Regions from separate parts of the Microbacterium sp. Clip185 genome, predicted to be linked through region 2. Evidence: riboswitches for the same ligand, from Rfam matches in the RefSeq annotation. Region 2 holds a riboswitch; the other holds the start of a gene.

Region 1 (14,575 bases), 860 kb from region 2:
GCGTCAAGACCGTCATCGACGACTACCGCATCGCCTACCTCAACGATCACCTCGTGCAGGTCGGCGAAGCCATCACCGACGGCGTGAACGTGCTGGGCTACACCTCGTGGGGCTGCATCGACATCGTCAGCGCCTCCACCGCCCAGCTGAGCAAGCGGTACGGATTCATCTACGTCGACCGCAACGACGACGGCACCGGCACGCTCGAGCGCTTCGAGAAGAAGTCGTTCGGCTGGTACGCCGAGGTCATCCGTACGAACGGCGCCAGCCTCACCCGCTGAGACCACGCCGCGCGTGTGCCCACGACCGTTCCCCGCGGAACGTCTCGTGGGCACACGCCTGTGCCGTCCTGCCCGACTCACCCCGACGCGCCTCCCAGGCGGGAGCGGGGAGAATGGATCATCGTGACCCCTCCCCGCATCGCATTCCTCGACGTCGACGGCACGATCCTCGATCACGGCACCACGATCGCGCCCTCCACGGTGGCGGCGATCCGCACCGCCCGCGAGCGCGGCGCGCTCGTGTACCTCAGCACGGGCCGCTCGGCCGGCGACATCCATCCCGCCGTGCGGGAGATCGGCTTCGACGGGGCGATCACCAACGGCGGTGCGTACGCCGTTGCAGGCGAGGAGGAGATCGTCGCCGATCCCATGCCGGCGGATGCGGTCGACCGGTTGGAGCGATTCTTCGACTCGCACGGCATCCACTATTTCCTCCAGACGGACGAGGCCGTGTATGCCTCGGCCGAGGTGCAGGCCGCGGTCGTCGCGATGCTCTCGTCGTTGCGCGCTCAGCTCGCCGGCGACGAGCCGCAGACGGCGCCGCAGGGTCGACCCCGCTTCCGCGATCTGGCCACTGTGGACCGCACCCGCGTCGCCAAGGCGGTCTTCCTCAGCGACTCGACGGATGCGGTCTCGCGCGCGCAGTCCGAACTCGGCGATCGCTTCCACGTCGTGCCGGGCAGCATCCCGCTTCCGGGTGGCACCAACGGCGAGATCGGCATGCAGGGCGTCACGAAGGGCTCGGCGATCACCGCCGTGCTCGACCACCTCGGAATCGATGCCGCCGACGCGATCGGCATCGGCGACAGCTGGAACGACGTGGAGATGTTCCAGGTGTGCGGCACCGGCATCGCTATGGGCAACGCGGCGCAGGAGCTGAAGGACCTGGCCGACGAGGTCACGACCGCGGTGCTCGACGACGGCGTGCACAACGCCTTCGTCCGCCACGGCCTCATCTGACCCCGGGGGCTCCCTCTCCTCCGTGCCCGAGTTGCGTCGCAGTTGCGCAGATGCGCCACTTCTGCGCAGATGCAGCTGTCATTGACTGGCGCATCTGCGCAGAAGTGTGGCGGCACGCGCGCGGCGACCGGTCGCCCCCCGGACGGATGAGGCACGCCACTGCATCCTGTCCCGGCCCGCATCCTGCCCCGGCCGAACTCACGGGTCGGGGTGACGGGTGCGGCGCGCGTTGCGAGGATGGGTTCATGCGACGCGCACGGATCCACATCCTGGGAGCGAGCGGCAGCGGCACCACGACGCTCGGCGCGGCCCTCGCCTCGGCATGGAGCGTGCCGCACGCGGACGCCGACGACTACTTCTGGCTACCCACCGACCCGCCGTTCACCGAGAAGCGCGCGGATGCCGATCGGGTGGCGCTCATGCGAGCGATCTTCGTGCCGCGTCCGGCATGGGTGCTCTCCGGATCGATGATGGGCTGGGGCGACGGCATCGCCGCGGAGTGCGATGCCGTCGTGTTCGTCACGCTGGATCCCACGGAGCGGATGCGGCGGCTCGAGGCCCGCGAGCGGCGCCGGCGGGAGGGCCGCCCCCTCGATGACCCGGCCTGGGAAGTGTTCCGGGACTGGGCGCAGAGCTACGACGATCCGACGTTCGACGGGCGGAGCCGAGCGACCCACGAAGCGTGGCTCGCCGCGCTCGGCAAACCGGTCCTCCGGCTCGACGGCGTGCACCCGACGGCGGACCTGCTCGATGCCGTCCTCCGTTGGGATCCTGCGTAGCCGGCATCCGCCGAGCCTCCCGGCGCGAGACTGCATTTCGAGCACGAATTCACGGGTAATGACAGTGATCTCGTGATCGAAATGCAGTCTCGCGGGTTGGAGGAAGGATTCCGCGCTACGGCGCCGCGGCGGCGGGAGGGCCGGATGCGGGCGGTGCGGGCGCGGTGACGATCGCCGCACGCTCGTGCCACGTCTTCGCGGTGACCCGATCGAGCGACACCTGCCGGCGGAGGGCATCGGCCTTCTCGTAGATCGAAGGGTCGCCGAAGCTCGTCAGCACCTTCACGAGCACCGGCAGCAGCTCGATCATGAAGAACAGCGCCGCGATGAGCCAGTGCGCCCAGGCAAGAGTGGGCTCGCGCTCGGACAGCCGTTCCAGCGCGCTGATCTGGCTGAGCAGCCCGACCGCCTGCGCGTTGCCTCCGGCGATGGATGCGGCGCGCTCGTTGTACGCGGCGAGCGCTGCGTCGTACTGCGCCTGCGCGGCGGGCAGCTGGTCCTCGGCCTGCTTCTTGTTCTGGTCGGCGGATGCGGCGGCCGCATCCGTCCCGGCCGCGTTGGCCGCGGTGAGGGCCGCCTGCGCCTGGCTGAGCTGCGTGGCGAGGGCGTCGTACGCGGACTGCGCCTGCGTGAGCTGCGCCCGGGCGGCGTCCGAGCTCGTCCCCGATCCTTGCACGCCGGTGCAGCCGGGGACGGTGCCCGCTCCCTCGCCGGTGAGCTCGCACTGGTACAGCGCGCGGGCCTGATCGATCACGCCCTGCTGCGCGGCGAGCTGCTGGGTGAGCTGGTCGACGTTCGCCTGCGCCGCCACGGACTCGGCCGAGGTCGAGGAGGTTCCCGCGACGATGCCGGTCGCCGCCTGGTTCTGGAGGGCTGCGAGCGAGGCGGATGCGGCATCCAGCGCCTGCTTCTCGGGACCGTTGGCGACCGCATCCTGGTCGGACTGCGCCTGCACGACGTTGGTCGAGTTGACCTCTCGCGCGATGTCGTTGTGGAACACCTGCAGCACGAGCGGCTCGGCGACCACGATGCCGATGAGTGCGGCCATGATGACGCGCGGGAACGCGAGACCGAGCAGGCGCCACACGTTGCGGGTCGAGCGCATCGTGGAGGTGAGGAAGCGATCGAGGTTGAAGATGATGAGAGCCCAGATGATCGCGAGCGGCACAGCGGCCCAGACGGCGATCTGCACACCGGTGACGAGTGCGAACCCCATCGAGAGAGCGGAGACGAGCGCGGTGCCGACCAGCACGAAGAACATCTGCACGAAGCGCGGCGTCTCGCTCGGAACGTCATCGAGCACCTCGCCTTCGGCGCCGCCCAGCACCGCGAGGGTGCGCGAGAGCGGCTGACGAGGACGGCGGCGAGGGCTCCGTCGCTCGCGCACCACGGGAGGCGCGGGGTCAGGAACGGAGGCCTCAGCCTCGGGCTCGTCGATCGGGTCGATCACCTCGGTCGGACCGGTCGCGACGTCGTCGGAGGGGCGGACGTCGCTCAGGTACAACGCCTCCTCTTCGGGCTGCGACTCGAGGTCGATGCGGCCGTCGGAGCCGAAGCGGCCGGGTCGATGCGCGGAGAATGACACTGCGCAAGGGTAGGAGGCCCTGCCTGTGTGACAGGTGCGAGCCGCCCGAGCGCGCTCAGTCGAGGAAGATGTCGGGGAACATCGCCGAGTCGGGGGTGCCGGGCACGGCGGCGTAGCCGGAGAGGTCGGTGACGCCCGCATCGGCGAGCACGTCTTCGACGATGAGCGTCTGGCCCGTGTACTGACGTGCGGGCCGCGTGATCACCTCGTACGCCGCATCCGCATAGATCTCGGGCGTGCGACTGACGGCCATCATCCGCTCGCCACCCAGCGAGAACTGCACGGCGGCGGTCGCGATCGTCGTCCGCGGCCACAGCGTGTTGGCGGCGATGCCCGCATCCGCGAACTCCGCGGCCATGCCGAGGGTCGCCATCGTCATCCCGTACTTCGCGAGCGTGTAGCCGGTGTGGGCTCCGAGCCAGCGGGGCGAGAGGTTCAGCGGCGGCGACAGCGACAGGATGTGCGGGTTCTCCGCATCCTTCAGCATCGGCACCGCGGCGCGGGAGAGCAGGAACGTGCCGCGCACGTTGACATCCTGCATGAGGTCGTACTTCTTCGTCGTGAGCTCGAGAGAGCCTGACAGATCGATGACCGACGCGTTGTTGAGGACGATGTCGATGCCGCCGAACTCGCCGTGGGCGGTCAGCACCGCCTGCGTGATGTCGTCCTCGTTGCGCACGTCGCCGACGAGAGGCAGCGCATGCCCGCCTGCCTCCTCGATCGCCGCCGCGGCGGTGTGCACGGTGCCCTCGAGTTTCGGATGCGGGGTGTCGGTCTTGGCGAGCAGGGCGATGTTCGCGCCGTCGCGGGCCGCGCGCAGCGCGATCGCGAGGCCGATGCCGCGGCTGCCGCCCGACATGAGGATGGTCTTGCCGGCGAGCGGCTTCTGCTCGGTCATGGGTCTCCTTGGTGCGTCGGATTCACCCGCGGCGGGCGGATGCGGCGGCGAACGCCTGGATGCGGGCCTTCGCCTCGGGGGTGTCGAAGGCGGCGCCGATCGTGCGCGCCTCGTCGTCGAGGTTCTCGGCGAAGGAGCGGTCGGCGCCGGAGCGGACGAGCCGCTTGGCCTGGCCGAACGCGCCCGTCGCACCGTCGAGCCAGAAGCGGGCGATCTCGAGAGCACGGGATGCGGGGTCGGCGACCACCTCCGCGACCAGTCCCCATTCGAGCGCCTCGACCGCCGAGAGCGTGCGGTCCTGGAGGAGCAGCTGCAGCGCGCGGCGCGGGCCGACGGCGGCGGCCAGCAGGGTCGAGACGCCGAGATCGGGCGTGAGGCCGATGTTCGCGTACCGGCTGACGAACTTCGCCCCCTCGGTCGCGACGATGTAGTCCGCCGTGAGCATGAGCCCCAGTCCGCCGCCGGCGACCGCCCCCTGAACGGCGGCGACGACGGGCACGTGGGACTCGGTGAAGGCACGGATGCCCTCGTGGATCACGTGGGCTGCGGCTGTGACATCGCTGCCCGCGGCGCCGGAGGTCGCCATGGAGATCACGTCGCCGCCGGCGCAGAAGGCGGGGCCGGCCGCATCCAGGAGCACGGCGCCGACCGCGGGATCGGCGGTGACCTGCCGGGCGACGTCCCGCCAGCGCTCGCCCATGGCGAAGTCCATCGCGTTCAGGCGATCGGGACGATTCAGCGTCACGCGGGCGATACCGTCGGCGATCTCCACCCGAATCGAGTCGGCGCTCATCGCGGAGCCATCCGAATCGCGCCGTCGAGACGGATCGTCTCGCCGTTGAGGTAGCCGTTGCGCACGATCTCGGCCACGAGACCCGCATACTCGTCGGGCCGTCCGAGGCGGGCGGGGTAGGGCACCTGCTGACCGAGCGAGTCCTGCGCCGGCTGCGGCAGACCCGCGAGCATCGGCGTCTCCATGATGCCCGGCGCGATCGTGACGACCCGGATCGCGTGGCGGGCGAGTTCGCGGGCGATCGGCAGGGTCATGGCGTGCACGCCGCCCTTGGACGCGGAGTACGCCGGCTGCCCGATCTGCCCGTCGAACGCGGCGACCGACGCCGTGTTCACGATGACGCCCCGATCACCGCCCGCGGTCGGTTCGGTGCGGGCGATCGCGGCCGACGACTGGGCGATGACGTTGTAGGTGCCGACGAGGTTCACGCGCACGAGCTTCTCGAAGTCGGCGAGAGGCGTCGGGACGCCCTCTCGATCGAGAACCTTGGCCGGCGGCGCGATGCCCGCGCAGTTGACGACCACGCGAAGGGGCGCGACGGCGGATGCGGCGGCGACCGCATCCGCGATCTGCTCGGGACTCGTGACATCGGCCGCAGCGAACGTGCCGCCCAGCTCGGCCGCGCGTTCCGCGCCCGCCGAGGACGGCAGGTCGACGAGGACGACGTGCGCCCCCTCGGCGGCGAGTCGCTGAGCCGTGGCCCAGCCGAGTCCGCTCGCGCCGCCCGTGATCAGCGCGGATGCGCCCGCGACATCCATACGTTCTCCTTCGTACGTCGGTATCGGGTTCCACCTTACGCGGCACCCGGTCCCATCGTCACGCCCCTCAGCGGGCACCCGGAGCGCCGCCCCGGGTCAGAGGGCGAAGACGAGGGTCCAGGTGCCGGCGAGCACCGCCGCGGTCACGGATGCGGCGGCGATCACCGCGGCGAGGGCGAGCAGCACCGCGTCGCGCCAGCCCAGCCGCGACGGCCGGGCCCACGTGCGCGGTGCGTCGGACCCGAAGCCGCGGGCCTCCATGGCCGTCGCGAGCTTCGTGCCGCGGCGGATGGAGAGCACGAAGAGGGCGAACGCCTGACCGAGGAAGCGGCGGATGCGGCCGCGATCGGCCACCCCTCGTGCACGCCGGGCCAGGGCGAGCTCACGCCAGTCGTCGACCAGCAGGCCCACCAGGCGCAGGCCGGCGAGTGCACCGAGCACGAAGCGGGCGGGAAGACGCAGCAGCTGGGCGAGACCGTCGGCGAGGTCGGTGGGGTCGGTCGTGATGAACAGGACGACGGACGGCAGTGCGATCGCCAGCACACGCAGCACGATGGCGGCCGCGAGGGAGAGCGAGCCCTCACTGACGCGCACGAGCCCCCACTCGAAGAACACCGCGCCGGAAGGCCGGCCGTACAGCACGGTGGCGGCACCGCCGATGAGCGCGGCGACCGCGATCGGCCACACGCGCAGCCACACCTCGCGCGCCCGCAGCCGCGAGAACGCCAGCAGCACGAGGGTGGCCGCGAGTGTGACGGCTGCCGAGACCGGGTCGATCGAGAGCAGCAGGGTGACCGAGACGACGAGGGTCGCGGCGAGTTTGGCGACCGGGTTGATCCGGCCCAGCGGGCTCGCCGAGGCGTCGATCGCGAACAGGCTCATGAGGCCCGCCCCAGCCGCAGCTCGTCGTCGGCGAGCTGCGCGACGAGGGAGGGATCGTGCGAGACGAAGCCGATCGCGGTGCCGTCGGCACGCAGCTCGTCGATCAGCTCCGCGAGCTCCCGCCAGGTGCGCGCGTCCTGGCCGTAGGTCGGCTCGTCGAGCAGGATGACGCGGGGCGCGGTCGCGAGCACGGCCGCAACCGTCAACCGACGCTTCTCCCCGCCGGAGAGCGTGAAGGGGTTCACCTCAGCGAGGCGTCCCAGGCGCAGGCGTTCGAGCAGCGGATCGATCCGCGCGGCCACCTCCGCTTCGGACAGCCCCAGCGCGCGAGGACCGACGGCGAGCTCGTCGCGCACGCGCGCGGTGAGCAGCTGGTGCTCGGGTTCCTGGAAGACGGTGCCGATGCGGGTGAGCAACTGCGCGGCGCGCCATCGGGACGGATCGGGTCCTATGCCGGCGGCCAACGCATCCGCCGCTCGCACCTGACCGCCGATCGGCGGCAGCAGCCCCGCCAGGGTGAGCGCGAGCGTGGACTTGCCGGCGCCGTTGGCTCCCGTGATCGCGAGCGCCCGACCCGCGCTCAGCTGCACGTCGATCCCGGATGCGGCGGCGAGCGCCTCACGACGGGCCGCCCGCCGGCGTCCGACGGCGAGGCCCGTGCCGACCACGAGCGACGATGCCGCGCCGGTGCGCGGACGCGGGCTGATCTGCACCGGCACCCCGGGCACCCACACGCCGGCATCGGTCAGGGCATCCGAGGCCGCGGCGAAGACGTCGGCGGGGACACCGTCCGCAAGTACCCCGCCGTCGGGAGCGAGCACGACGACACGGTCGACGAGCTCGGCCCACAGGTCGACACGGTGCTCGACGACCACGAGCGTCGCCCCGGTGCGGGCGGCGACGGCGGCGACCGCATCCCGCACCTGCACCGCGCCGTCGGGATCGAGATTGGCCGTGGGCTCGTCGAGCAGCAGGAGCTTCGGACGCATGGCCAGTGCACCGGCGAGCGCGAGCCGCTGCTTCTGCCCGCCCGACAGTGCAGACGTGGGGTGGTCGAGCGGCACCGACAGACCCACCGCCTCCAGGGCTTCACCGACCCGCGACCAGATCTCGTCGGCGGGAACCCCCAGGTTCTCGCAGCCGAACGCGACGTCGTCGCCGACGCGGGCGAGGATCACCTGCGCGTCGGGATCCTGCAGCACCATGCCGGCGACACCGCGGACGGATGCGGGGAGCTGGCCGTCGACGGTCAGCTCCCCCGTGGCCTCGCCGTCCTCGTCGCCGCCCAGCACCCCGGCGAAGGCGCGCAGCAGCGTCGACTTGCCCGCACCGCTCGCTCCCAGCAGCAGCACCCGCTCACCGGGCTCGATCGTGAGGTCGATGTCGGCGACGGCCCAGCGCCTGCGGCCCGCGTGCCGCCACCCCCACCCGCGGGCGACGACCCGCGCGCCGTGCGTCACGCCGCGTCGGCGGCTTCGACGATGCGCGCCTGACGTCCGGAGGCGAACCGGTCGAGAGCCCCCGTCGCGGCGAGCGCCCGGGCGATGAGCCACGAGACGAGGCCCGCGATGAGGACGCCCGAGACGATCGCCGAGACGAAGTAGATCGCACGGGGACCGATGTCGTACGCGGCGATAGAGGAGAAGTTGGTGTCGAGCAGCGCCACGGCCAGCCCCGTGAGCGCACCCGAGACGAGAGCGACCCAGAGCCGGTAGTTGGCGTAGGCGAACAGCGCGAAGCCGAGCTCGGCGCCCACGCCCTGCACGACACCCCAGATGAAGGTCGTGAAGCCCCACTGCGTGCCGAGCGCCATGGAGACGACGGCGGCGACGATCTCGCCGTACAGCGCGGCACCCGGCTTGCGGATGATGAGCCCCGTGAGCACACCCGCGAACAGCCAGCCCCCGGCGAGCACACCCTCGAGCCCCGGCAGGAACGCGAGCGCCGTGCTCAGCGGCGTCCAGGCCTGGCCCCAGACCCAGAAGATGACACCCGCCGCGACACCGATCACGCTGGCGACGACGATGTCGACCACTCGCCACCGCCACCGGGAGGCGAGGGATGAACGAGCGGATGTGGACGTGGACGTGTGCATTGATGCTCCTTCCTGCGCCGGCATGATCCGGATCAGGTTCGACGGTCGAAGCGTGGATCCGCTTCCTCTCAGCCCGGCTCACCGGACTCCCGTGGTTGACGTGCCGAGTATAGACCCGCAGCTCGCGCTACCGTAGGCGGGTGACCGTGACTGGCCCGACCCCGCCCACTCGGCGTTCGCTGCGCCGCGGCGGCCGCGACGAGCCGCACGTCGACGAGGCGCCGCTGCCGCCCGACGACCTCGAGATCGAGGTGCCTTCCGTGCCGGCGGATGCCGCATCCACGCCCGCGCTCATCGCCGCCGCGAGCTTCGACGACACGACCGATGGCGCCACCCCGTCCCCAGCGCAGGATGCGGCCGCATCCGTGCCGGTCGTCGTGCCGCCGGCGACCACGGCGCTGAGCTGGGTCGATGAGACGACCGTCACCCACGCGTCCCGTGCGGTCCCCCAGCTCGAGGCCGCCGGCGCGGCGTCGTTCACCCCCGTCGCCGCGGACCTGCTCGCCCGCGCACCCCGCCGCACCCCATGGCGTCCCGGCGTCCTCGTTCCGATCGCGCTGATCGTCGCCGTGATCGCGGCGTACTGCGGCACGACGCTGCTGTGGCCGCTGCACGCCGTCGCCCCCACGGTGCAGGCGTCCGCGGTCGAGGCCACTCCCTCGGCGGCGGCTGTCGGGGCATGGCCCGGCGCGGGCAGTGCCGCCGTCGTCGTCGACGGCGTCGGCTCGCCCATCGCGTCGAGCGCCGACGCGCGTTCGATCGCCAGCATCACCAAGGTCGTGACGGCGATGGTCGTGCTCGACCAGCTGCCCCTCGCCCCAGGCGAACAGGGCCAGGAGTTCGCGTTCAGCGCGGCCGATGAGAGCAGCTACTGGTCGTATCGCCGCAACGGCGAGTCGGCTCTCAACGTTCCGGTGGGCGGAACGTTGACCGAGTACCAGATGCTGCAGGGCATGCTCATGGGTTCCGCGAACAACTACGCCGATCGCCTCGCCGACACCATCTGGCCCAACAACGCGGTGTACGCGCGAGCAGCCAACGACTGGCTCGCCGCCCACGGCGTCTCGGGCATCACGATCGCGGGCCCCGCCGGCATCGAGGCGGAGAACGCGGCCACCCCCGAGGCGCTGCTCGAGGTCGCCAAGCGCGCGCTGGCCGACCCCGTCATCGCCGAGATCGTGCGTACACCCTCCGTCGAGCTTCCCGGCGCCGGTCTCGTCGAGAACACGAACAAACTGCTCGCGGACCCCGGCGTCGTCGGCCTCAAGACCGGTACCCTCGACTCCTACAACCTGCTCGCCGCGAAGGATGTCACAATCGGCGACACCACTGTGCGCATCTACGCCGCGACGCTCGGACAGCCCGACGTCGAGACGCGGGATGCGGCCACGCGCGCACTGTTCGCCCAGGTCGAGCAGGAGCTGCAGCTCAAGCCTTCCGTCGCGGCCGGCACGACCGTCGGTCAGGTCGAGACGAAGTGGGGCGCGACGGTCCCGATCGTGACCGCGGCCGACGCCGACGTGGTGCTGTGGAACGGCTCCGCCGCGACCGTGGCGACCTCGTTCGATCTCGGCGACGCGAGCGAGCAGGGCGACGTCGTCGGCTCGCTCGTCGCGACCGGCCCGAAGGACCAGTCGACGGTGGACGTCGTTCTCGACGGCGAACTGGACGGACCGAGCCCCTGGTGGCGTCTGACCCACCCGCTCGAGCTGTTCGGCCTCGTCTGAACGATCCGGCCGAGGGGGCTCAGACGCGGAAGTCGGGGGAGCCGAGCACGCGCTCGACCGTGATCTCCAGCGCGACGCGGTCGGGGTTCGGGCGGGGCTCGCGGTAGCGGCGGGTGTAGAGCTCGACCGCATGGGCCACCGAATCCGTATCCTCGACGACGCGCGCCGGACCCTCGAAGCTGAGCCAGCGGCGACCGTCGACGGTGTTGACGCTCGCCCGGCCCGTGCGCTCGACGTTGAGGAACTTCTGCGTGCCGCGGGAGCCGATCACCCGCACGATGCCGTCCTCGTAGGTGATGCCGACCGGCACCGAGTGGATGCGGCCCTGCCGGTCCAGCGTGGACAGCGTGGCGAGGTGGTACTCGGACAGGAACGCGCGCGCGGCATCGGTGATCACCGCATCAGCCTGCCAGAGCCGGATAGGCGTCGGCTCAGAACCGCCAGATGAGCGGCACGTACAGCACGGCTGCGGCGAGGAACAGCAGGGCGAGCGGGAGCCCGAGGCGCCAGTAGTCGCCGAAGCGGTATCCGCCGGGGGCCAGGACCATGAGGTTGGCCGGGGTCGCGACGGGCGTCAGGAAGGATGCGGCGCCCGCGACGGTCAGCGCCATGAGGAAGGTGATGGGGCTGACCCCGAGGTTCACCGCGATCGCCGTGGCGACGGGCGCGACGATCAGTACCGTCGCGACGTTCGAGATGAACTGGCCGAGAACGACGGTGACCACGCAGACGGCGAGCAGGGCGAGATGCGGATCGGCCGAGCCCACGACGCGGAGGACGCCGTCGGCCACGACCTCCGCCGCGCCCGTCTGCAAGAAGGCTGCCGAGAGCGGGATCATGCCGGCGATGAGCACGAGCGTCGTCCACGAGATGTCCTGATACAGGGCGGGAAGCGTGACGACGCGGGTGAGCACGAGGGCACCGGCCGCCACCAGGCCCGCCACCGCGGGCGGCGTGAGTCCGGTCGCCAGAAGGACAACCATGATGCCGGTGATGACGAGTGTGCGCCGGGCCCCGCGCCGCATCCCGGTGCGCACGGTCCGCACGGCGCCCGTGCGCACGGTCTCGGGCACCAGCGACAGCGTCTCCGCCTCACGAGGACCGGGCACGGGGTCCGGGAGGGCATCCGGTCGGGCGGGCAGCAGACGGTCGCCGAACAGGATGATGACCGCAAGGGCGCCGCCCAGCAGCGGCAGGCCGACGAGCGCGAACTCCGCGAAGCCGAATCCGCGACCGGTCTCCGCCTCGGCGAGCTCCGAGACCACGACGTTCACGGGCGTCCCGGTGAGCGTGAGCAGCGACGCCGCGGATGCGAGGAAGGCCAGCGGGATCATGACCTTCGACGCGGGGATGCGGGCGCGCCGGGCGATCACTGCGGCGACGGGCACCAGGGCGGCCACAGCGCCGTTGATGCTGAGAAAGGCGGTCAGCACCGCGACGAGGGCACCGAGCGCGGCGATGACCGGGCTACGGCGATGACCGGCGCGCGCGACGATCAGGCCCCCGAGCCAGCGAGTGATGCCGCTGCGCTCGAGCGCGCTGGCCACGACGAACAGGCTGGCGATGAACAGCACCGTGGGATCGCCGAAGCCGGCGAGTGCTTCGGGAAGGGTGAGCACACCCGTTGCCCAGAGGGCGAGCGCGACGCCGATCGCCACGACCTCCAGGGGCACGCGGCCGGAGAGGAACGCGAGCACCGCCAGCCCCAGGATGAGGAACGTGGCGGCGATGGGGTCCATACCTCCACGCTAGCGGCGGGCCGTTCGCCGCATCCGGTGCGAGACCGTGCGATCAGACGAAGCGCACCGTGGCGTCGAGCCGCGTGCGCACGTCGAAGACCTCGTTGCCGCCGATGTCGCGCGCCCCCGTCACGCCGCGGCGCAGCACGGTGGCCAGCGCCGAGCGGCCGGCGACCACGACGGGTGTGCCGCGTACGCTGCCGAGCTCGGTGATCTGCTGGGCGAGGTCGTTGTCGGGCAGCACGACGATGGCGCCGCTGAAACGCACCCGCGCGGCACGGGCGACGACCCGCATCCGCGAGAGCAGGTCGCTGACGGGAGCGCCGACGACGGCGGGGCCGATGATCTCGCCGCGGCGGAAGCCGACGGGGCCGCCGAAGTCCTCCGACAGCACGCCGTACAGGCCGCTCGGACCGAGCACGATGTGATCGAGTTTCTCGTCGAGATCTCCGCTGCGACCGGATGCGGCGACGTCGTGCCAGACGCTGTAGCCCATGCCGAGGTCGGCAACAATGCGCGCGGTCGCCTCCTCGGCGAGCGCGTCGGCAAGGAGGCGACGGATCTCGCGCGGCGCCGAGCGCACCAGCTGCGCGTCGTAGGGGTCGGGCACTTCGGTGCCGCGTCCCACCCATTCACGGATGAGGGTGAGGTAGCGCTCGCGTCGCCATCCGCCGGGCTGGCCGGCCGACCGTGCGCGCGGACGCGTGTCCTGCCGCGCACGCGGCGGCGTCCACGCGCCCTCCGCCTCGGGTGCGGCACTCACCGCGCCCCGGCCGCGGTCGTACGCCGCTCGCGCCTCCGGCGTGCCCACGAGCTCCCACGCGCGCTGCACCTCGACGAAGCGCACGGCGTCGCCGCCGGTGTCGGGATGCGTCTCGCGCAACCGCACCCGGAAGGCACGGCGCAGCGTCTCGTCATCGGCATCGGCCGCGACCTGGAGGATGTCGTACGCGGATGCGGAGAGGGGACTGTCGAACACGCCGCCTCGCTTTCACCTGCCGCACGGCAGCGTCCAGGCTACCGGCCCGTGCCTGTTCGGGCGCCGTGAGCTCAGCGGCGTTCGTTGCGTCGCGCGTACGCCGCGGCCTTGCGGCTGGACAGCGCGAGCAGCACCAGGATGTCCAAGCCGAGGTTCAGCAGGGTGCCGCTGATGCGGATGTCCTGCCCCTGCACCCACCAGGTGAAGAAGGCGAAGCTGATCGACAGCACCGAGAAGACGAGCACGGTGACCCGCGAGCGGTTTCCGCCGCGCAGAACGAAGATCGCCATGACGGTGTCGAACAGCAGGACGGCTCCGCCCACGGCCCACACGAACCCGAGTCCGAGGGCCCGCTCCTCTTCGCTCAGGGGCACGCCGTCGATCACGAGCGACGCGTCGTGCACGATGTGACGCCACTCGAGGCTGATCGACAGCAGCCAGAACACGCCCGCGAGCACACGCAGCAGCACGAGGAGCCCGCCGGCGACGGTCGCAGCGGGCCGGGGCATGTCCGGGTCGTAGGCCAGCGGGCGCGCGAGACGCACCGGCGACTCGAACGCCGCGCGTTTGCGCGGGACTCTCTCGCTCACGCCGCCACCCCCCGCACGTCCACGATCGGCAGATCGCCGTCGGTGCGGATGCTGTCGCCGCCGCCGTTGCGGGCGTGATAGCCGGTGGAGAAGTCTGCGATGACGTCCACGCTCACCCGCGGCTCGGCCGCGGTCACCGTCTGCACGATGTGGTCGCGCTCGATATCGGTGTCGGCGTCGATGCGGTGGGTCACCTGGAGGGTGAACAGCGACAGTCCGACGGCGGTGTCGAAAGTGCCGGCGGCGAGCCAGTCCACCCGACGCCCGCCCGGCAGCAGCCAGTCGTCGGGGCAGCGCCAGAAGCGCACGTGATGCCGCTGCGCGGGATTGCCGTCCACCTCCTGCTGGTAGGCGAAGTCCTGCTGGCGCGAGAACAGGAACAGCGGGCTGACGGGCGCCTCGTCGTAGCTGCGCCTGGTCACAGTCGACGTGATGATGCGCCAGGACGATGCGAGGGTCACCGGGTCGGCCTTCGTCCAGCCCGCGCGGCGCAGCACGTCCTCGATCTG
Region 2 (14,575 bases):
CTGCCGACCGCGAGCGCAGATGGCGACACCGTTCGCGCTATCATCTGCGCCACCGCGTACCTCGTGCTGTCAGCCGTGCTGGGGACGGCGTTCGGCACGCTGACCCGCAGTTCCTCGGGTGCACTCGCGATCATCGTGACCGTCGCCCTCCTGATACCGGCCCTCGCACCGGGTCTCCCGGGGATCGTGGGGCGGTTCGCCGGGACCTTCTGGCCCACGACCGCGGGCCAGGCGTCCTACACGGTGGTCGGCTCCGGCGTGCCGCCGCTTCTCGGACTGGCGGTGATGACCGTGTTCACCGTGTGGATGACGGCAGCGGCCGTGACGACGCTTCGCGTGCGCGACGTCTGAGCGCACACGATCTCCACCCGGCTTCCACCCGCGGGTGGTCGTCGGGCGCGCCGGGTGCGACGACGCTGGCGTCATGACCTTGTCCTTGCTCCTGAACGCTCTGCTCCTTCTCGTCCTCGTCGTCTGGCTCGGCTACCGGCAGTCCACCTGGCGGCCCATCCGCTCCGGTCGCATGTGGCGGATGCCGATCCTGCTCGGTATCGCAGGCCTCGCGGTCCTCACTCAAACCGTCGAGCGGATCACGACCCTCGACGCCATCGCAATGACCGTCGAGGCGGCGATCTCACTCGGCGTCGGCGCGGTGATGGGCCGCATCGCCCGCATCCGACCCGTCGCGCAGCCCTCCGCGCGGACAGAGGGCGCGTCGCTCGAATCTCGAACCGGATGGTGGGGCATGGCCCTCTGGTTGATCGTGATCGCAAGTCGGATCGGCATCGACGTCGCGGCTGCCGCGAACGGGGCGTTCGTCGTCTCCTCTGCCGGCGCGATCCTGCTGTTGCTCGCCGCGAACCGGGCGATGCGGGTGCTGGTACTGGAGTCGCGGGCACGACGGCTCGTCGCCGACGGCTCCGACGCTGCTGCATCGACCCGGCGGTCCATGATGGGGTCATGAACACCGGGCGCTCGTCGGCGCGAGCAGCACTGCACCTGGTCGGAGCGGCACTCGTGTCGTTCTGGCTGTTCGCCGGCGCGCGCCCGCTCGACGCATGGACGTGGATCGGCATGCTCGCGGTGTTCAGCTGGCTGGCCAGCGCACTGCTGCGCCGCCCCCACCGAGTGTCGGCGGTGCTGGCGGCGGTCGCGCTCGTTGCCGCATCCGTCGCCGTGATCCCGACCACGGGGATCACGTTCACCCCCGTCGTGGTCGCTCTGCTCCTGCTGTGGGCCGACGACCTCCTCCCGGCTTGGGCGGCCATCACCGGCTCGGTCGCCGCCCCGGCGCTGATGGCGGTCGGGGCGATCGGACGCGACCCCGGCGTCCCCACCCTGCTGGCTTTCGGCGGTGGGATCATCATCGCGTCCCTGGCCGGCGCGAGCCGGCGCCAGACGCGGCGTCTCCTGAGGCAGGAGACCGCCTTACGGCGGCAGCAGCAGGAAGCCGCCGAGCAGGCTGCTCGGGCGGCTCTCGCCCGCGATCTGCACGACGTGCTGGCACACACCCTCGGTGGACTCGTCCTCCAGCTCGACGCGACCGAAGCACTCATCGAGCGCGGCGACACGGAAGCCGCCCTCTCTCGCTCGCGGAGCGCTCGGCGACTGGCGGGCGAAGGGCTCGATGAGGCGAGGCGCGCGGTGGCGGCGTTGCGTGGGCCTCTCGGACGCGGCGAACAGGCGGAGCCGGACGACGTCGTCGACGCCGTCGAGGAGCTGCTTCGCGCTCATCGCTCCCTCGGAGGATCCGCGACCTTCGAGACGGACGGAACGCCGTGGGAGACATCCGGCGCTCAGGCGGCGGCCGTCATCCGGGCCGCGCAGGAGGCGCTCAGCAATGCCCGGCGCCATGCCCCGGGCCGACCGGTGGATGTCAGCATCCGGTGGAGCGCCGATCGCGTGCTCCTCACGGTGACCAACGACGTGATCGAGCCCGGCGGCACCTCCTCGCGCGGGTTCGGGTTGCGCGGAATGCGCGAGCGCGTCGCCGCACTCCCCCGAGGCGGTCGGGTCGATATCGACGAGGAAGGATCGCGCTTCCAGGTGCGGATGGAGGTGCGCCGGTGACTCCTCCGCCGATCAGAGTGCTCGTCGCCGACGATCAGGCGATCGTGCGGGACGGGCTCGTGACGATCCTCGGCCTGCTCGACGATGTCTCGGTCGTCGGCGAGGCGAGCGACGGCGTGGAGGCGATCGCGCTCGCCCTGTCCGAGCGCCCCGACGTCGTGCTGATGGACCTGCGGATGCCGGGTCTGAGCGGCGTCGACGCGACCGCCCGTTTGACGCGCGATGATCCTCAGATCGCCGTGCTCGTGCTGACGACGTACGCCGACGACGACTCGATCGCCGACGCGCTGCGCGCAGGAGCCCGCGGTTACCTCACGAAGGATGCGGGACGCGCGGAGCTCGAGGCGGCGATCCGCTCGATCGCTCGCGGCCAGTCGGTCTTCGCATCCGAGGTGGGAGCCCGCCTCGTGAGAGCCGCCACCGCCGCAGCGCCGCCCACCGCTCGCCTCAGCGACCGTTTCCCCGCGCTGACGGCCCGTGAGAGCGACGTTCTCGCCCTCATCGCACGGGGCAGGAACAATCGCGAGATCGCCGCGGAGCTGTTCGTCTCCGTCGCAACAGTGAAGTCCCACATCAACACGATCTTCGCCAAGCTCGGCGTCCGCGACCGGGCGGCAGCCATCGCCCTGGTGCTCTCCGGGGGTTAGTCGACCACGAAAGCCCTCTGCCCGCTCGCGCTCACAGCTCTCTGGCGAAGCACGCCGAGTTCTCGGAACCGACGTAGGCGCCGAACAGCGCCGTGGGTGAGTATCCCTCGCGCTGATAGAAACGGATCGCATCGGGCTGCCCGGTGCCCGTCTCCAGGACGATCCGATGCGCGCCGAGGCGCCGAGCCTCCTGCTCGAGAGAACGCAGCACCGCCGTCGCCACCCCGGTTCCGCGTGCGGAGGGCGTCGTGTACATGCGCTTGATCTCCACGACGCCCGCGCCGAGAACCTTCTCCGGGAGCGGCCGAAGTCCGCCACAGGCGATCGGCACCCCGTCACCATCCCGGGATGCCGGGTTCGTGATCGCTCGTGCCGTAGCGCTCGTCGAGCTCCTTCCGCTGCGCCGCGCGGAGCGACGCGGCGTCCGAGTCGTCGAACGGGGTGACGGTGATGTTCCAGACCATGAGCGGATCCTTTCCGTAACGGATGTTACCGTAACACCTGTTACGCTCTGCACATGCCTCGCATCCGAGACGACGCCGCCCAGCGGGCACGCCTGTCGGAGGCTGTGTTTCTGACTCTCGCCGACGGCGGACCCACGGGCCTGACTCTGCGCGCTGTCGCGGCGCGCGCAGGATGCAGCACGGGCCTGGTCCTGCACACGTTCCCCGACAAGCGCGCGCTGCTGCTCCACGCGCGGGACGTCCTCCACCAGCGCACGGCGATGCGCGCCGATGCCTTGCAGGCGGATGCGTCAGACCCGGTCACCGCGATTCGAGCGATCACGTATGGGACGCTCGCGGTCGATGACGCACGCTTGGCCGAAGCCAGGGCCTGGGTGGCCTTTCTCGGCGCCGCACTCGGCGATCCGGTGCTGCGGGAGCGTCACGTCAGCAACAGTCGCGCCTTCGCGACTCGCCTGGCAGGACTGATCGACGCGGCGACGGGGCTGACGCCGGAAGTATGCGAGGAGCGTGCCGCCTCGCTGAGCGCGTCCGTCGAGGGGATCACGGCACTGGCCGCGGGAGACCCCGAGCAGTGGACCCCGGACAGGCAGCGCGCCGCTCTCGATATCGCCCTCGCCGCTGCACTGGCGCCGTCGCACTGACGGCCCCGCCTCAGGACAGCGCCGCCTTCAGTGCGTCGAGGTGCGTGCGGCTCGCGCCCGCCGCCGCATCCGGTTCCCGCTCCGCGATCGCTCGGACGACGGCCGTGTGCGCGTCGTGATCGTCGCGCTCCGAGACCGTCGGCCGGATGCGGAGCATCTCGACCATGGTGCGCCGAACGCGAGGCACGAAGCCGTCGAACAGTTCGACCAGCACCTCGTTGTGCGACGCCACGACGATCGCCCGGTGCAGGGCCATGTCCGCATCCACGTGCTCCTCGACGCTCTGGCCGGGGAGGGTCCTGACCTCGAGCGCGCGTCGAATGGCACGTAGATCGGCGGGCGTGCGCCGCTGCGCCGCCAGCGTGGCCGCCTCCACCTCGATCGCCGTGCGCGCCTCGATCACGGTCACGATGTCCGCGCGCCGGAGGACGTCGCCCCATTCGTCGGGTGCATCGAGGGCGATCACGTAGACACCCGAACCATGCCGCGAATCGAGGATGCCGCCGCCGGCGAGCCGACGGATCGCCTCGCGCACGGTGGAGCGGCCGACACCCAGCTGGGCGGCGAGGGTCGTCTCGCCGGGGAGCTTGGCACCCAGCGCCCACTCCCCCGCACGCACCCGGGCGAGAAGCAGATCAGCAGCTTGATCTGCCAGCGGCGTCCGTGACACCTGAGTCATCCGAACTCCTCAACTTGTCTGAGGACTATGGTAGCGTGCTCGACGTGTCCACCCGCGGATTCCTCCTTCTTCGCCGCCACGGCGGGGCGTAGCCAGACCGGCTCCCCGTCGTGGAGCCGAACCTGCGCCGGTCTGCATCCCAGACCCGAGGACGTCCGATCATGACCACCACACCCACCCCCGCCTGGAACCGGCAGCGCCCCTCCGGCATGCCCTCACACCGCTACAGCGACGCCTACGCGCGCGTCGAGGTACCCCTCGCCGATGTGGAGCGCCGCTGGCCGAACCGCCGCATCACCACTGCCCCCCTGTGGGTCCCCGTCGACCTGCGCGACGGCAATCAGGCCCTTGCCGAGCCCATGGACCCCGCGCGCAAGCGCCGGTTCTTCGAGCTCATGGTGCGCATGGGCTACACGGAGATCGAAGTCGGCTACCCGTCCGCATCCCAGACGGACTACGACTTCGTGCGCCTGATCGCCGACTCCGACCTCGCGCCCGACGACGTCACGATCGTCGTGTTCACGCCGGCACGACGCGATCTGATCGAGCGGACCGTGGCAGCGATCCGCGGCATCCGCAACGAGGTCGTCATCCACATGTACACCGCGACGGCGCCGGTCTGGCGCACGACCGTGCTCGAGAAGGACCGTGACGAGCTGCGCGATCTCATTCTCGCCGGCGGCAGAGACGTATGGGAGCTCGCGGGCCACCTGCCGAATGTCCGCTTCGAGTTCTCGCCCGAGGTGTTCAATCTCACGGAGCCCGACTACGTCATCGAGGTGTGCGACGCGATCACCAAGCTGTGGCAGGCGAGCCCGGAGCGCCCCGTCATCTTGAATCTCCCCGCCACCGTCGAGATCGCGACCCCCAACGTCTACGCCGATCAGATCGAGTTCATGCACACGCACCTCGCCCACCGCGACGGGGTGATCCTCTCGGTGCACCCGCACAACGATCGCGGCACCGGCATCGCCTGCGCCGAGTTGGCGGTCCTGGCCGGCGCTCAGCGCGTCGAAGGGTGCATCTTCGGCAACGGCGAGCGCACGGGAAACGTGGACATCGCAACCCTCGCCCTGAATCTTCACGCGCAGGGCATCGACCCCATGATCGACTTCTCCGACATCGACGACATCCGCCGCACGGTCGAGTACTGCAACCGCATCGACGTGCATCCGCGCCATCCCTATGTCGGCGACCTCGTGCACACCGCGTTCAGCGGCACGCACCAGGATGCGATCAAGAAGGGCTTCGCGGAACACCGCGCTAGAGCTGCAGCCGAGGGGCGCGATCAGCGGGAGATCGCCTGGCGAGTGCCCTACCTGCCTATCGATCCCGCGGACATCGGACGCAGCTACGACGCGGTCATCCGCGTCAACTCTCAGTCCGGCAAGGGCGGCATCGCCTACCTGCTGGAGACCGAGTACGGCATCGTGCTGCCCCGACGACTTCAGATCGACTTCTCCCGGCACGTTCAGCGGCACACCGACACCACGGGCGAGGAGGTGACGGCCGATGCGATCTGGTCACTGTTCACCGAGGTCTACATGAGCGACCCGCAGCACTCGAGCATCGGGCTCGAGGCGGTACACATCGACGAGGGGAACGCCACCACCGAGGTCATCGTGCGCGTCGACGACCAGGTGCAGCGTTCCACGCACGCGGGCCTCGGGCCGGTCGAGGCGGCCGTGTGCGCGCTGGCCGGCTGCGGGATCGACCTCGCGATCCTCTCTCTCCACCAGAGCTCGCTGACCACGGGCGCGGATGCCGAAGCGGTCACGCTCATCGAGTACCGAGACGCGGACGGTCCGGCGTGGGTCGCGGGCCGCGACCGCTCCACGCTCGCGGCCACCCTGCAGGCGGTGGCCCGCGCCGCGGACCGGGTGTCGGCTCACCGACGCGTCACCGCCGCAGTGCTCTGACCGGGTCGCGGGGCGTCATCTGACCGCGGCGAAGAAGGCGAGCTCGTGACGGGAGGACACCAGGAACGCGTCGTGCATCGCGGCTCGGGTCGCCGCATCCGCCGTCGCCGCCGACCGGGCGACGATGTCGATCGCGCGGCGGGTGGACTGAGCGAAGACCGGGTCGGCGTAGGTGTCGAGCCAGGACCGATACGGATGCTCCTCGTGCGAGAGGGCGTGCAGTCGCTCGCCGACGTCCTGGTAGATCCAGTAGCAGGGCAGGAGCGCCGCGATGAGCACGCGGTAGTCGCCGCGGGCCGATGTCGCCAGCAGGTGATCGAGGTAGGCCGTCGTGACCGCATCAGGATGCTCACCGCACCCGGGCTCGCCCGCGAGCCAGTGCTCGTGCAGTTGCAGCTCGCCGAGGATCGCGTTCTGGGCGCTTCCGGCCCAGAACGCACGCTCCGCGGAGTCCGGCGCGAGGCGAGCGGCGTCGGCGAGGACGCGGGCGTACTCGCCGAGGTACAGCGCATCCTGAGCGAGATAGCCGAGGAACGCGCTCCTCCCGAGCGTGCCGTCGCCCAGCCCCCGCACGAACGGCAGGTCGTCGATCTCCGCACGGATGCCGGCGATGTGCTCCCACCACCCGGCCTCGACCTCGTGCGCGGTCGGCCGGGTGTCGAGACCGCCGCGTTCCCAGAGCCCGGCGAAGTGGCTGATCGGACCGTCGCCCGAGCCGACCTGGAGCTCAGCGCCGTGACGGATGCTCTCGGCGAGCCACCTCTTCGACTCCGCCGTCGCCTGCGCCCACTCGCCGGTGGCCGCCGCGCGGGTCGCCACCGCCGATGAGAGCGAGCAGCCCGTGCCGTGCGTGTTCCGGGTGCGGATGCGGGTACCGGCGAACTCGGTGACGGAGACGCGACCGTCGATGATCTCCACGAGCGCGTCCGGCAGCCGCTCCCCCGACAGGTGACCGCCCTTGGCGAGCACGCGCACGCCGTTCGCACGAGCCACGACACTCGCCTGCGCGAGCACGTCGGTCCACGCCGAAGCCTCGGGTGCGCCCGCGAGGATCGCGAGCTCGGGCACATTCGGGGTCACGAGATCGACGTGCGGTAGCAGCCGCCGGAGGGCGTCCTCGGCATCCGCGTCCAGCAGACGATCGCCGCTCGTCGCGACCATCACCGGGTCCAGTACGACGACCGGCGGGCGGATGCGGCCGAGCCAGGCCGCGACCGTCTCGATCACTTCGACGGTGGCGAGCATGCCGATCTTCACCGCATCGATCCGCACATCGTCGGAGACGGCGTCGAGCTGCTCGGCGAGGAACGCGACGGGCGGCACGTGCACCGAACGCACTCCGTGCGTGTTCTGCGCGACGAGGGCGGTGACGACGGCCATGCCGTAACCGCCGTTCGCGGCGATGCTCTTGAGATCCGCCTGGATGCCGGCGCCTCCCGTGGGGTCGGTTCCGGCGATGCTCAGCACCCGCGGGATGCCGCGCCCGGCGCTCATGCCGCATCCCATGCCGCGCGCAGCATACGGACCGCTTCTGCGGGGTCGCTCGCACCGCAGATCGCCGACACGACGGCCGCGCCCGCCGCACCCGCTCGCCGCAGCGGGCCCAGGTCGGTGGCGGTGACACCGCCGATCGCCACGGCGGGCAGCGCGCTCGCCGCGACCAGTCGCGCAAACGACTCGTGGCCCAACGGTGGCGGCGCATCGCGCTTCGTGGCGGTCGCGTGGAGCGCACCGATGCCGACGTAGTCGACGACACCGCTGTCGGATGCGGCCGCCAGCTGCTCCGGCGTAGCGGCGCTGAGGCCGACGATCGCGTCATCACCGATCAGTGCGCGCACTGCGTCCGGCGGAAGATCGCTCTGCCCCACATGCACTCCCGATACGCGCGCGCCCGCCTGACGAGCGGCGAGGAAGACGTCCACGCGGTCGTTGACGAGCAGCGCGACACCGTCGGGCAGCACGGCCGACACCCTCGCGACTGTGTCGAGGAAGCGACGTGCGGAGGCGTCCTTCTCGCGCAGCTGGACCGTCGTGACGCCGTTCGCCGTCGCCTGGCGTACCACGTCGACGATGTCGTGGCCCGCCGCCGCGGCGATGCCCGCATCCGTCACGAGGTACAGCGAGAGGTCCGCGTTCACGCGATCACCGCCCGAGTCCGCAGCGTCTCGGCGTCGAGTCCGGCGAGCGCGTCGAGGAACGCCACGGCGAAGCTGCCCGGGCCGGTGGCACGCGCCGCGGCGAGCTCGGCCGCGACGTTGTAGACCGTGACCGCGGCGACCACCGCCGCGAAGCGATCCTCCTCGACGCCCGCGAACGCGGCCACGACGGCACCGAGAGCGCATCCGCCTCCGGTGACGCGGGTCAGCAGCGCATCGCCGTTGCCGAGACGCACCTCGCGGGTACCGTCCGTGATCATGTCCACAGCGCCGGAGACGGCGACGATCGCACCGGTCGTCTGCGCGATGCGCCGGGCGGCGGCGACCGCATCCTCCACGCCCTCCGTCGCGTCGACTCCCCGGCCGCCGGCGCCCGAGCCGTCGAGGGCGATGATCTCGGATGCGTTGCCGCGCACGACGCTCGGCGCCGCCGCGACGAGCTCGGCGGCGAGCGCGGTGCGCACCGGCAGCACGCCGATCGCCACGGGGTCGAGCACCCAGGGAGTGCCCGCGTCCTGCGCGGCCCCCACGGCCTCGCGCATCGCCTCGCGCTGCTCGGCGCCGGGCGTGCCGAGATTGACCAGGACCCCCGAGGCGATGCGCGCGAACGGTCCCGCCTCCTCCGGGATGTCGACCATCGCCGGAGCCGCCCCGAGGGCGAGGAGGACGTTGGCGGTGAAGCCCGTGACCACCGCGTTGGTCAGGCACTGCACGAGCGGGCCGTGCTCCCGCACCGCCTCCCAGGCCCGGATGGTGGATTCGATCAGGTTCTCTGGCGCGCGCGTCATGTGCGACATCCCTCCGCTCGTACTGACGAGATCAGGTTCGACGGGTGTGATCTCAGCCCCGCAGGGCACCCCGTGTCGTATGTGTGGGTTCAGGTTAGCCGAGCGGGCGCTCGAGATGGAGGATCGGATGCGGCTGCCCCTCGCCGTCGAGCGCGGAGCGTCCGACCTCGATGAACCCGAGCGCCGCATAGAAGCGCTGGGCGCCCGCGTTCTCCTCGTTCACATCGACGCGAAGCGGGGCCGCTCCCCCTGCGACGCGCGCCACGAGCGCCCGCCCGATCCCTCGCCCGTGCCGGGTCGGGTCGACGAACAGCATCTCGATGACGCCGTCGCCGGAGCCGAGGAAACCGATGGCGGTGTCGTCATCGACCGCGACCCAGAGCACCGGCATCTGCGGAAGGTACTCACGCAGCTGCTGCTCGTAGAGGTCGACCTCGGCCGAGGTCAGGAAGTCATGCGTGGCTTCGACCGCGGACCGCCACACCTCCACGAGGCGCGGATGATCGGATGCGGCGGCCGGGCGGATGAGGACAGTCATGATCGCTCCTTCGTCGTCTCGTCCGTTCGCGCGCTTCGCGCGGCGAGCGCCTCGATGACGCCGATCATGTCCACATCCCCCCATCCCGCGTCGACGGCCTCCTCGTAGAGTCGTCTGCTCGCCGTGATCAACGGATGCGCGGAACCGACGGCTCGCGCAGCGTCTTCGGCGAGCCTGGCGTTCTTGAGCACATCGGCGATCGCCGCCTGCGCGGACAGGTCGCCGGCAGCGAGCTTCTGCGCCTTGCCGCGCGACACCGCCGATGCCATGGGACCCGCCGCGAGCACCTCTCGGAGCACGCCCAGGTCGGCGCCCGCACGTTCGGCGAAGTGGATCGTCTCGGCGAGTCCGGTCACCATCGTGATCAGATACGTGTTCACCGCGAGCTTCATCGTCAGCGCCTTGGGAATGTCTCCGCACCGGAACGTCTGCGCGCACATCGCTGCGACCACGGGCTCGACATGATCGAGCACCTCGGGCTCCCCCGCGAGCATGCCCACGAGCGTTCCCTCGATCGCGGGGCCCCGCGATCCCGAGACGGGCGCCTCGACGTACCGGCCGCCCGCCGCGGCGACATCGGCGGTCAGCTCCTGTGAGAAGGCGGTCGTGAAGGTCCCCATCTGGACCACTGTCCGCTCTGCCACGAGCCGGGCGAAGTCATCCGTGCCGCGTGCGAGCACGGCATCGACCGCCGGCTCGTCGCGCAGCATCAGGATGACGGTCTCGGCCGCGGCGAAGACTCCCGCGACGCTCTCAGCGGCCCGCGCGCCACGCGCGACGAGCTCGTCTCGCGGCGGCGCCGAGCGTGCCCAGACGACGACGTCGAACCCCACGTCGACGAGATTCGACGCCATGGGCACTCCCATGATGCCGAGGCCGATGAACCCGACCGTGCGTGCGCTCATTCCTGTCCCTCCCGCGTATCCATCCTGCCCGCTCGGGCTGCGAGTGGGCGCCGTCACGCGTCGGCACACGCCCGCCACAACCGCGCCCACTGGTGCGCACTCAGGTCACGGGGCAGCGCGCCGTGGGCGATGCCCACCGCATCCAGTCGACCTCGCGCGGCGGGGGTCGACATGCGAGTGACCGTCGCGAGGATCGCCGTCATGCCCCGCCCTCGGGCGGTGAACACATCGCCGACGAACCGCTCGTAAGCGCGCCGGTCCGCGACCGAGACGAGCGGCGCAGGGCGGCGGGTGATCGACAGAATGCCGCCGTCCACGGACGGCATGGGTCGAAACGCTCGCACCGGCACCCGCCCGTGCAGGGCGAAGGTGAACCACGGCGCCGACTGCGCAGTGAGGAGGGTGCCGCCGCCGACGCCGGCGCGTTTGCGGGCGACTTCCCACTGGGTCAGCAGGACCGAATGCTGCCAGCAAGGCCGCCGCAGAAGTCTCCGCATGATCGGCGTGGTGAGGTGGAACGGCACGTTTCCCACGACGACGGGCGCGTCGAGCGGATGGCGCAGGACGTCGGCGTGCTCGACGCGCACCGTGGGATGAGACCGTCGCAGTGTCGCGACGCGGCGCTCGTCGATGTCGATCGCGGTGAGCGGCCGGCCGAGACGGGTAAGACCCGCGGTCAGCGCGCCACCGCCCGCCCCGATCTCGAGGATCGGCCCCTCGGATGCGGCGACGAGCGTGACGATGCGGTCGATGGTGGGTGTGTGGACGAGGAAGTTCTGGCCGAGTTCGTGGCGGCCGCCGTGAACGGAACGGGTACGCATGAGCGCTCCAAAGGAAGATTCGGAGCACCCCGGTGAGCGGGTACGAAGAAGGACGCGCTGCCGGGGTGCGAGGACATCCCGGAAGACGGCGCGATCACGCGAAGATCAGCGACGCGCCGTCAGGCGCGGCGGTCGCGGATCGAGTAGACGAACGCCGTCATCGGCGCTGCGTTCAACGTTCCCATGCGCCCGAGTCTAGGTGACCAGTGCGACGGGGAGGACCGCATCCGGATGGATCGCAAGCCCGCACCGCCGATCGGTCCGTTCTGCCACGCTTGCCGGGTGAGAGCCTTCCGATGCCGCGTGTGCGGGAACGCCCTGTACTTCGAGAACTCCGTCTGCACGTCGTGCGGCACTCCGCTCGGCTTCTCCCGCGCTGAGGGCGAGATCGTTCCCGTCGATAGCACGGGCCGATACGTGGATCCGTCAGGGGTCGTGTGGCACGTGTGCCGAAACCTGGGCCTGTCCGGCTGCACGTGGCTGGCCGCAGTCGAGGGCGGTGAGTGCTCTGCGTGCGACCTCACCCGCGTGCGCCCCAACGACGCCGACCTCGAGGGACTTTCGCAGTATCCCGTCGCCGAACGCGCCAAGAGGTGGCTGCTCTTCGAGCTCGACCGGCTCGGCTTCGCCGTGGTCGGGAAGGCTGAGGACCCCGAAAAGGGACTGTGCTTCGATCTGCTCTCGAGCGTGCAGGAGAACGTCGTCATTGGCCATGATGCGGGCGTCATCACGATCGATCTGGCCGAGAGCGACGACGCGTACCGGGTGAAGGTGCAGAAGCAGCTGGGTGAGCCCTACCGGACCATGCTCGGTCACTTCCGTCACGAGGTCGGGCACTACGTCGAGTGGCTGCTCGTGGAGAACACCGACCGCGTCGCCGAGGCGCGCACGCTGTTCGGCGACGAGCGCGCCGACTACCAGGCCGAGATCGACCGCCACTACTCCGAGGGGCCGCCGGCAGGATGGCAGGCCCGCTACATCTCGACGTACTCGACCATGCACCCCTACGAGGACTTCGCCGAGACGTGGGCCCACTTCCTGCACATCACCGACACGCTCGAGACCGCCGACCAGTACGGGCTGGCCACGTTCGCGGGAGTCGATGCATTCGCGACGTTCCGCGATGTCGTGACGGAGGTCTGGATGCCGCTGGCCACCGGGCTCAACATGATCAACCGCTCGATGGGCAAGAGCGACCTCTACCCGTTCCTCCTGCCGGACCCCGTGTTGGAGAAGCTCGACTTCGTCGCATCACTGCGACGAGAGCACGGAGCATAAGGCCGGCGGTTCAGGACTCCTCCGGCGGCTGAGGGACGTCGTTGAGAGATCGGTCGCTCCACCGGGACTGCGTGAACCGCGGTGACGAAGTTGGTATCGAAGCTCTTCGGTCGGTCACTGTGGCCCCATGACGAGAACTGTTCTGTATTACATCGCCGGCGCACTGTTCGCTCTGGGCGCCGCCGCAAGCGGAATCGGCCAGCAGTGGGTGATGACGGGCGCATTCACGGCCATTGCGGCGGCCTTCCTGGTCGTCGCAATCCGATCGCAGCGGTCCCAGCGCCGCTAGTCGTGCGGCGACGTCGCCGCCGGCACCGTGCTGGCTCGGACCATGAGCCTGGGTGTGAGAACGAGCGAGCCGAGGTTGGCATGCTCTCCGCTGGCCAGATCGAGAATCAGACGCATGGCCGCCCGCCCAGATTCCTCGAAGGGCTGCCAGACGGATGTGATGCCGAGAAGCTCGGAGGTGGCGCTGCCGTCGTAGCCCGCCAGAGCGATCGAATGTGGGCCACGCTCCGCCAGCACGGCGTGGATCTCTGCCGCGAGCTGGTCGTGATTGGCGACGATGGCGGTGACGCGTGGGTCCGCGAGGGCGCTGTCGAGTTGCACGGCGAGGGCAGTGAGGTCGGCAGCCTCGCAGGGAACGACCTCGATGTGGCGGGAAAGCCCTTCCGCCCGCAGCATGCCAGCGGACAGATACTCCGTGGACCGCTGCGGCTCGTGCACGAAGGCCACACGACGGTGCCCACGATCCGCGAGGTGCCGTCCGATCAGCTCGCCGCCCCGGCGGTCGTCGATGAGGACGACGGGAATGTCGGGATGCAGACCGCTGCTGTCTGGCACGTCGACGAGGACGACGGGAGGCCCCGGCAACGATGCCGTGCGCGTGGCTTCGCGCGACAACGGCGCGCCCATCACAATGATGCCGTCGATGCCCGCCTTGACCGGCAGAGCGTCCAGGACGGGCGCCGCGGATCCCGCCGTTGACGGGAGGTCGTGCACGACAATGTCGACATCTGCAGATGACGAGTACGTCAGCATCCCCGTGAGCCGCAGGTAGTACGACGGATAGGTCGAGAAGGGAGCCGCGACCGCGATCCGCTTGCCCGCCGGGATGTGCGCCTGCCCGCGATAGCCGAGGCGAACTGCCGTGTCGATCACAGTCTGCCGCGTGAGAGCGTTCACTTTGTGCGGACGATTGATGGCGAGCGAGACCGTTGAGATGCTCACCCCCGCGGCACGCGCCACCTCGTAGATCGTCACACGACCGCGTTCTGAGCTCTTGGCCATTTGCATTATCCAAACACTTGTATCGAAGTGTTTTGATTATAGAGAGTGGAGTTGACGGAAGGACTCCACGATGAAGAACACCCGGAAGGGCGATCCCTTCGTCGCAGCAGCTGCGCGTCGGGTCGAGGAAGTCGCGAGGCCCGTCATGGGCGACTCGTGGCGGCACGGGTTTCCTAAGGACCCTGTGCAGCGGCGGTCTTACGCACAGCGAATGGATGCGGCAGCGACAGAGGCAACGGGAGTCGCCGCCCCTCAGGTTGCGACTCAGGAGCACATCCTGCCTGTCAGCGGCTACCCGGAGGCTCGTCTGCGCGTCTACTGGCCGACTGCGGAGCCGCTCGACTCCTCCTCGCCGGTGCGACTGCCCGTCCTCGTG

The links. A riboswitch is a leader RNA that binds a small molecule or an ion and turns the genes downstream of it on or off. The one in region 2 is predicted to bind thiamine pyrophosphate.
Region 1: it holds a riboswitch for thiamine pyrophosphate, as region 2 does, so the genes downstream of both, PQV94_RS01995 (ECF transporter S component) here and thiM (hydroxyethylthiazole kinase) in region 2, are expected to answer to the same signal.

The regions. Positions count from the first base shown of each region.
Region 1 is NZ_CP117996.1:386,818-401,392, reverse strand. It holds gene PQV94_RS02040 (glycoside hydrolase family 1 protein) at 1-281, shown strand, start outside; gene PQV94_RS02035 (Cof-type HAD-IIB family hydrolase) at 399-1,241, shown strand; gene PQV94_RS02030 (AAA family ATPase) at 1,487-2,020, shown strand; gene PQV94_RS02025 (DUF4407 domain-containing protein) at 2,136-3,605, opposite strand; gene PQV94_RS02020 (SDR family oxidoreductase) at 3,661-4,503, opposite strand; gene PQV94_RS02015 (enoyl-CoA hydratase/isomerase family protein) at 4,526-5,296, opposite strand; gene PQV94_RS02010 (SDR family NAD(P)-dependent oxidoreductase) at 5,293-6,054, opposite strand; gene PQV94_RS02005 (energy-coupling factor transporter transmembrane component T family protein) at 6,151-6,936, opposite strand; gene PQV94_RS02000 (ABC transporter ATP-binding protein) at 6,933-8,396, opposite strand; gene PQV94_RS01995 (ECF transporter S component) at 8,393-9,031, opposite strand; TPP riboswitch at 9,024-9,134, opposite strand; gene PQV94_RS01990 (D-alanyl-D-alanine carboxypeptidase family protein) at 9,172-10,758, shown strand; gene PQV94_RS01985 (PPOX class F420-dependent oxidoreductase) at 10,778-11,155, opposite strand; gene PQV94_RS01980 (SLC13 family permease) at 11,190-12,497, opposite strand; gene PQV94_RS01975 (J domain-containing protein) at 12,550-13,476, opposite strand; gene PQV94_RS01970 (hypothetical protein) at 13,548-14,066, opposite strand; gene PQV94_RS01965 (LssY C-terminal domain-containing protein) at 14,063-14,575, opposite strand, start outside.
Region 2 is NZ_CP117996.1:1,244,357-1,258,931, reverse strand. It holds gene PQV94_RS05985 (ABC transporter permease) at 1-351, shown strand, start outside; gene PQV94_RS05980 (hypothetical protein) at 425-964, shown strand; gene PQV94_RS05975 (sensor histidine kinase) at 961-2,070, shown strand; gene PQV94_RS05970 (response regulator transcription factor) at 2,067-2,717, shown strand; gene PQV94_RS05965 (GNAT family N-acetyltransferase) at 2,749-3,048, opposite strand; gene PQV94_RS05960 (hypothetical protein) at 3,053-3,181, opposite strand; gene PQV94_RS05955 (TetR/AcrR family transcriptional regulator) at 3,235-3,825, shown strand; gene PQV94_RS05950 (FadR/GntR family transcriptional regulator) at 3,836-4,504, opposite strand; gene PQV94_RS05945 (2-isopropylmalate synthase) at 4,666-6,423, shown strand; gene PQV94_RS05940 (bifunctional hydroxymethylpyrimidine kinase/phosphomethylpyrimidine kinase) at 6,439-7,917, opposite strand; gene thiE (thiamine phosphate synthase) at 7,914-8,561, opposite strand; gene thiM (hydroxyethylthiazole kinase) at 8,558-9,367, opposite strand; TPP riboswitch at 9,359-9,450, opposite strand; gene PQV94_RS05925 (GNAT family N-acetyltransferase) at 9,462-9,905, opposite strand; gene PQV94_RS05920 (NAD(P)-dependent oxidoreductase) at 9,902-10,810, opposite strand; gene erm (23S ribosomal RNA methyltransferase Erm) at 10,864-11,631, opposite strand; gene PQV94_RS05910 (zinc-binding metallopeptidase family protein) at 11,914-12,909, shown strand; gene PQV94_RS05905 (hypothetical protein) at 13,037-13,198, shown strand; gene PQV94_RS05900 (LacI family DNA-binding transcriptional regulator) at 13,195-14,199, opposite strand; gene PQV94_RS05895 (alpha/beta hydrolase) at 14,270-14,575, shown strand, end outside.